2 regions of the Stenotrophomonas sp. YJH_SMC_43 genome follow, and region 2 is predicted to be linked to the other one. Evidence: riboswitches for the same ligand, from Rfam matches in the RefSeq annotation. Region 2 holds a riboswitch; the other holds the start of a gene.
The links. A riboswitch is a leader RNA that binds a small molecule or an ion and turns the genes downstream of it on or off. The one in region 2 is predicted to bind glycine.
Positions count from the first base shown of each region.

Region 1: it holds a riboswitch for glycine, as region 2 does, so the genes downstream of both, gcvP (aminomethyl-transferring glycine dehydrogenase) here and AC5QAH_RS14995 (trimeric intracellular cation channel family protein) in region 2, are expected to answer to the same signal.

Region 1 covers NZ_JCAFVQ010000001.1:44,210-47,607, reverse strand. Annotated here, with positions in the region: gene AC5QAH_RS00195 (siderophore-interacting protein) at 1-176, opposite strand, end outside; gene AC5QAH_RS00190 (multidrug effflux MFS transporter) at 318-1,544, opposite strand; glycine riboswitch at 1,846-1,948, shown strand; gene gcvP (aminomethyl-transferring glycine dehydrogenase) at 2,011-3,398, shown strand, end outside.
Region 2 covers NZ_JCAFVQ010000003.1:617,976-621,373, reverse strand. Annotated here, with positions in the region: gene AC5QAH_RS15005 (3-deoxy-7-phosphoheptulonate synthase) at 1-184, shown strand, start outside; gene AC5QAH_RS15000 (DUF5076 domain-containing protein) at 470-781, shown strand; gene AC5QAH_RS14995 (trimeric intracellular cation channel family protein) at 867-1,484, opposite strand; glycine riboswitch at 1,569-1,672, opposite strand; glycine riboswitch at 1,686-1,775, opposite strand; gene AC5QAH_RS14990 (GIY-YIG nuclease family protein) at 1,816-2,082, shown strand; gene AC5QAH_RS14985 (nuclear transport factor 2 family protein) at 2,154-2,585, shown strand; gene AC5QAH_RS14980 (hypothetical protein) at 2,589-3,041, shown strand; gene AC5QAH_RS14975 (NAD(P)/FAD-dependent oxidoreductase) at 3,122-3,398, opposite strand, start outside.

The sequences.
Region 1 (3,398 bases), on a different contig from region 2:
TGCGGCACCTCCTGGCCGGGCAAGGGGAAGAACACCTTGATGCGCTGGTCCGGGCCTTCGGTCTTCATCCGCGCCACGTCGGCACCAGTGAACACCATGCGGTCCAGGGAAGGGGAAAGAACGCGGCGCTCCTTCAGCGCCACCTCGAACAGGCGATAGGTCTGCTGCGCAGCCATGGGGGAACCTCATGCAACGACATCGGATCGGCTGGCTGTCGTGCATCCACGCACCGGCTGGCTGGAGTCCCCAGCCTAGTCCGGTCGCTCCTCGCCGCAAGCGTTACGGGCATCGCGGCCTGCCCTACCCCTGCGCGCTGCTCAATGGCCCGTGCAGGCTGCCTGCGCCGCGCGTTCACGCTGGTGTTCCCAGTACCAGAAAACGAATCCGGCGCCGAAGAACGCGGCCTGGCCCAGCGCCAGGTGCAGCGGGCTGGCACTGAGCAGCGGCGACACCACGCCGGCCACCACGGTGCTGATCATCAGCTGCACGAAGGCCTGCAGCGACGAGGCCAGGCCGCGCTGGTGCGGGTACATGTCCAGCACCGCCAAGGCCAGGATCGGGAAGATCAGGGCCATGCCCATGCCGCCCAGGAAGATCGGCAGCACCGCCCACGGCAGCACGAACTGCGGCGACAGCGCCACGTAGCCGACATTCAGCAGCGCCGACAGCGCGCACAGGCTGAAACCGATGGCGACCTGGCGTGTGGGCGTGGTGTGCCCGGCCATGCGCCCGGACAGGAACGAGCCGGTGGTCATGCCGCCGATGGTGGGGATGAACAACCAGGCGAAACCGCCCTCGCCCAGGTGCAGGTGCTGCATCACCAACACCGGTGCCGAGGAGATGTACAGGAAGATGCCGCCGAAACCGATGCTGCCGGCCAGCGCCAGGCGCAGGAAGCGCGGGTTGAAGCCGATGCGCACGTAGTCACGCAGCAGCACGCGCGGCGACAGCGGCACCCGTGCCTCGACCGGATGGGTTTCCGGCAGGAAGCACGCGGTGGCCGCCAACAGCACCAGCCCGAACACCACCAGGAACCAGAAGATCAGCGGCCAGCCGGCGCCACTGAGCAGGATCCAGCCACCGATGATCGGTGCGATGGCCGGAGCGATGCCGAACAGCATCGACACCTGGCTCATCAGCCGCTGGGCATCGTGGCCGTGGTACAGGTCGCGGATCACCGCGCGGCCGACGATCATGCCGACACCCGCCGACAGGCCCTGCAGCGCGCGGAACGCCAGCAGCGTGGACAGGTCGGTGGACAGCGCGCAGCCGACCGAGGCGCCGACGAACACCACCAGGCCGCCCAGGATCACCCGCTTGCGGCCCCAGGCATCGGACAGCGGGCCGTGCGCCAGGCTCATCAGGCCGTAGAACAGCAGGTACACGCTGATGGTCTGCTGCACCGCCACCTCGTCCACCGCCAGGCGCTGGGCCAGCTGCGGGAACGCCGGGAAGATGGTGTCGATCGAGAACGGGCCGAACATGGCCAGGCCGGCAAGCAGCAGGGCCATGCGGCGGGTGGAAGGGGCAACAGCGGCGGTCATGGAGGAAGCGTCCGGCAGGGCCATGCGGGGCACGCACGGCGGGCGCCGGTCCCGCAACAACGGGGACGGCGCCAGATGAATTCGGGTATCCGCCCATCATAGGTGGGGATTGCGCCTGATGCCATGCAGCACTGCACAAAACGCACGGCCGGGCCATCGGCCATTCAGGCGCGGCGGCACCGACCGGCGGCCGCTGGCCGGGCCCGCAACGGGCTATAATCGGCGGGCAACACGGTGGGAGAAGCGGAACACCGCTGCCGAAGGCGCAACGCCCGTAATCGCTCAGGCCCGATACCACCCGTAACACAACTCTGGAGAGACCGGTTCGATCCGGCGCCGAAGGGGCACGAAGCTGCGGTTTTCCGCGCTTTTAAACTCTCAGGCAAAAGGACAGAGGGGCGCCCCGCAGACCGCCGACAGGCGGCTTGTGCCCGTGCGTGTGCCCTTTCCTGACGGATCCTTCGCCATGTCCCAGAACACCCCTTCCCTGCGTGAGCTCGAGCACCACAACGCGTTCGTCGAGCGCCACATCGGCCCCAACGACGCCGAGATCGCGCAGATGCTCGATGTCGTCGGCCACGCGTCGCTGGATGGCATGACCGATGCCATCGTACCGGCCAAGATCAAGTCGCCGGCACCGCTGGCGCTGCCGGAGTCGATGACCGAAGTACAGGCACTGGCGAAGATCCGTGCGATCGCCGACAAGAACACCGTGCTGCGCAGCTTCATCGGCCAGGGCTACTACGGCACCCACACGCCGAACGTGATCCTGCGCAACATCCTGGAAAACCCGGCCTGGTACACCGCCTACACTCCGTACCAGGCGGAAATCTCGCAGGGCCGCATGGAAGCGCTGATCAACTTCCAGACCCTGTGCGCCGACCTGACCGGCATGGAAATCGCCAACGCCTCGCTGCTGGACGAAGCCACCGCCGCTGCTGAAGCGATGACCCTGGCCAAGCGTTCGGCCAAGTCCAAGTCGGACACCTTCTTCGTGCACGACGCCGTGCATCCGCAGACGCTGGAACTGCTGCGTACCCGCGCCGAGCCCATGGGCATCGTGCTGCGCGTCGGCACCCCGGCCGAAGCACTGGAAGCGGAAGCCTTCGGCCTGCTGCTGCAGTATCCGGATACCTTCGGCCAGGTGGGCGACTACAAGGCGCTGGTCGATGCCGTGCACGCACGCGGCGGCCTGGTGGCCGTGGCCACCGACCTGCTGGCCCTGACCCTGCTGGCCGCCCCGGGCGAATGGGGCGCGGACATCGTGGTCGGCAACAGCCAGCGTTTCGGCGTGCCGTTCGGCTTCGGTGGCCCGCACGCCGCCTTCATGGCCTGCCGTGACGCCTACAAGCGCTCGATGCCGGGCCGCCTGATCGGTGTTTCGGTCGATGCCCAGGGCAACCCGGCCTACCGCCTGACCCTGCAGACCCGCGAGCAGCACATCCGCCGCGAGAAGGCGACTTCCAACATCTGTACCGCGCAGGTGCTGCTGGCGGTGATGGCCTCGATGTACGCCGTTTACCACGGCCCGGAAGGCCTGACCCGCATTGCCCGCCGCACCCATCGCCTGGCCTCGATCCTGGCCGCAGCGCTGCGCAATGCCGGCGTGCAGGTTGGTGGCGACTTCTTCGACACCCTGCATGTCACCGGCGTGCACGCCGATGAGATCCATGCCAAGGCCCGCGCCGCCGGCTACAACCTGCGCGCGATCGACAGCGACTCGGTCGGCATCAGCCTGGACGAGACCACCACCCGCGCCGACATCGTCGCCGTGGCTGCAGTGTTCGGTGCTTCGCTGGACGTCGACGCGCTGGATGCCAGCACCGCCGACGCGCTGCCGGCCGGCCTGCTGCG
Region 2 (3,398 bases):
TGGCGTGATGATCGAGAGCCATCTGGTTGGTGGTCGCCAGGAACTGGTGGAAGGCCAACCGCTGGTCTACGGGCAGAGCATCACCGATGGCTGCATCGACTGGGACACCACCGTGACGGTGCTGGAGCGGCTGGCCGCGGCCGTGCGCGCCCGCCGTGAAGTGAAGGTGTCCGAAGCCGCCTGATGGAAGCCGCTTGAGTGCGGCACGTGTGTGGATGGCGGCCAGCGCCTGCGGGGGTGCGGCCGCGATCAGGGCCGGTCGGAGTTGGAGACCGGCCCATCTGCACCGGCGATGCGCCTGGCGCTGCGCATGAGCGACAGCGCCAGGTACATCGCCGGGGTGGTGAGAACGATGGATGGGGCCTTCATGTAGCGTCGAGCCCGCGAAGCGCGGGGCTTTGTAGAAGATCCGCTCCACGTACGCTCCAGGTCACGTCACAATGCCACTTCCTGTTTGGTGGCCGCAGCCATGAAAGAACTGATCATTCCAGAAGCCGCACAGCGCGATGAGGATTCCATCGAGATGATCCGCGTGTGGATTGCCGAACGGGGATTGCATGCTTCGCTGAACGTTGGCCTGTATGGAGATCGTCCTGGCATTCGAGAGGAGCATGCGTGGGGACGCATCCTGGCAGACGTCGCCCAGCATGTCGCAGATGCTCTGGTCGTGAGTGGCGGGATGGACCGCGGCGCGGCGATCAACGCGATCAAGGATGCATTCGATGAAGAGCTGCGGGCGCCGTCCAGTGGGCGCTCGGGGGGATTCGTGGTCCGCCACTGAGGGACCAGATGGGCGCCGCGGCGCTGGAGACAGCGTCCCAACGCAACACGGCAACAAGCGCTGGGCGACGTGGAGAACGCGAACTTCAATGCACTTCGTCGTGGTACACGAACTTCGGCATTTCCCAGCGGTAGTGGATCGCCAGCAGGCGCAGCGCGAAGCCGCCGCCGAGGCAGCACAGGATTGCGGTGGCATCGGCCACGCCCCAGTGCAGCAGCAACAGGTAGGCCGCGCCGGTCAGCAGCGCGATGATCGCGTACAGCTCCTTCTGGAAGATGAGTGGTACCTCGTTGCAGAGGATGTCGCGCAGCACGCCGCCGAACGCGCCGGTCAGCATGCCGGCGATCAGCACGATCGGCATCGCATGGCCGGCTTCGCGCGCGATCGAGCAGCCGATCAGGGTGAAGGCGATCAGGCCCAGGCCGTCGAGCACCAGGAAGGTGCGGCGGAAGTGGTGCATCCAGCGCGCCACCCAGGTGGCGATCAGCGCCGCACACACGGTGAAGCCGAGGTACTCGGGATGTTTGACCCAGCCCAGCGGGTAGTGGCCGAGCAGGATGTCGCGCAGCGAACCGCCACCGAGTGCGGTGACGCAGGCGATCATGACCACGCCGAACAGGTCCATGCGGCGGCGGCCTGCGGACAGTGCGCCAGTCATGGCCTCGGCGGAAATGGCAATCAGGTAGATGATGGACAGCAGCATGGGACAGGCTCCGGGCGCGGTGGGGCCGGCCATGCGCGACTACCGCCACAGCCTGCGCAATGACGGGATGACGATGACCGGTGCCGCTCCCGCTGTCCTTTTGCCTGAGAGTTCAGCGGCATGGGCCGCGTGCCCCTTCGGCGGATCGTCCCGGGCGTGCCCGGTGACCTCTCTCCAGCTCGGCGAGTCGAATGCATGGTTGGTGGGATTCCAGCCCACCGGCCTGAGCGATCATGGGAGCCTGCGCCTTCGGCGGGCGCCAGCGCGGCGCCTCTCTCCTGCATTCGGGCGCCAGTATATCCGCTGCAGTGCAGCACGGCATAATCCAGGCATGGCCCCGTCCCTCCGCCCGTGGTTCCTGTACCTGCTCGAATGCCGCGATGGCAGCTATTACGCCGGCATCAGCACCGATGTGGAGGCGCGTTTCGCCGCCCACCAGGCCGGCAAGGGCGCGCGCTACACCCGGGCCCGGCCGCCGCTGCGCGTGCTGGCCGTGCGCGAATACCCGGACCGGGCCGCCGCCTCCCGCGCCGAGTGGCAGCTCAAGCAGCAGCCCCGCGAACGCAAGCTGGCTTGGCTGCAGGCGCCGGTCCTGTAGATCCACGCCACGCGTGGATGGGCTACCCGGCCCGTGCGATGATCGCCTCGCGCCCAGAGCTGGAGACCCGGATGTCCACGATCGCCCTGCTGTTCGCTCTTTCCGCAGGCACAAGCCCCGCCGCCGCCCCGGCCACCCTCGCGGCCATCGAAGCCACCTGCCACGACTATGTCGATGGCCAGCTGGAAGCCGACCCGCAGCGCGTCGCCCGCTCCCTGCATCCGGACCTGGCCAAGCGCGCTGTGCTCGGCGATACACCTGACGAACGCCTGGGCCTGCGCCGGATGTCGAAGGAGGAGCTGGTCTTGCTGACGAAGCAGGGCGCGTTGAAGACCCCGAAGGATCAATGGGATCGTCGCTGCACGGTGCTGGACGTGACCGGCAACGCGGCCTCGGTACGGCTGGAGACCCCGTGGTTCGTCGATTACTTCCACATGGGGCGCTTCGACCAGCGCTGGGTCATCGTCAACGCGCTGTGGTACCCGAAACCGAAGGCGCAGTGAGCGATGCGTGCCGCCGGCAAGGCATGGATCTCCGTCGTCGTGCTGGTCGCCGGCATCGCGCTGCTGCCTGGACTGCTGTACCTGCTCGGGCTGGTATTAGCAGGCGGTCGGCCGAAGCCGGCCGACCGTGCGCTCAGTGGTGTGGCTGCGTGCAGCAGTGAGCCACGGGCGGGGTATCGGCCGATGAACCCCTGGCGCTTCACCGCCCAGTTCTTCGACAACGACGCGATGAAGAAGGTGCCTGAAGTGGAGCGGGAGGCCTTCTGGATTGCCCGGCGCTATCTGTGGCGGCAACCGCAGCGCGGCGTGCTGCGCTGGCAGCTCAGCAGTACCGCATTGACGATCTGGATCACCCGGCATTGGAGTACCGCGCAGATTGCCGACACCGCAAGGAAGGAGGACTTCTGCCGGACCTGGTCGAAACGACGGATGTCCGGTGGCCCGATGAACCGGTAGATCCACGCCATGCGTGGAGGGTGTTGACCGGGTCAGAGCCCTTTCCTGCGGAAAGGGAGCCGACCCCGTTGCGTGCGCTCCTACCGCTTCGGTCGCCGGTCGTCCTGGTCATCACCGAAGATGATGCGCGCGCTGCGCTGGTAGCTCCAGTACGCCACGGCCCAGTTCAGCAGCACCACGATGCGGTTGCGGAAGCCGATCAGGAAGAACACGTGCGCGGCCAGCCAGAACCACCACGCCAGCACACCGGACAGCTGCAGCCGGCCCAGATGCACGATCGCAGCCATGCGGCCGATCGTGGCCAGGTTGCCGAAGTCTGCGTACTTGAACGGGCCGGGTTCGGGCTTGCCGTGCAGG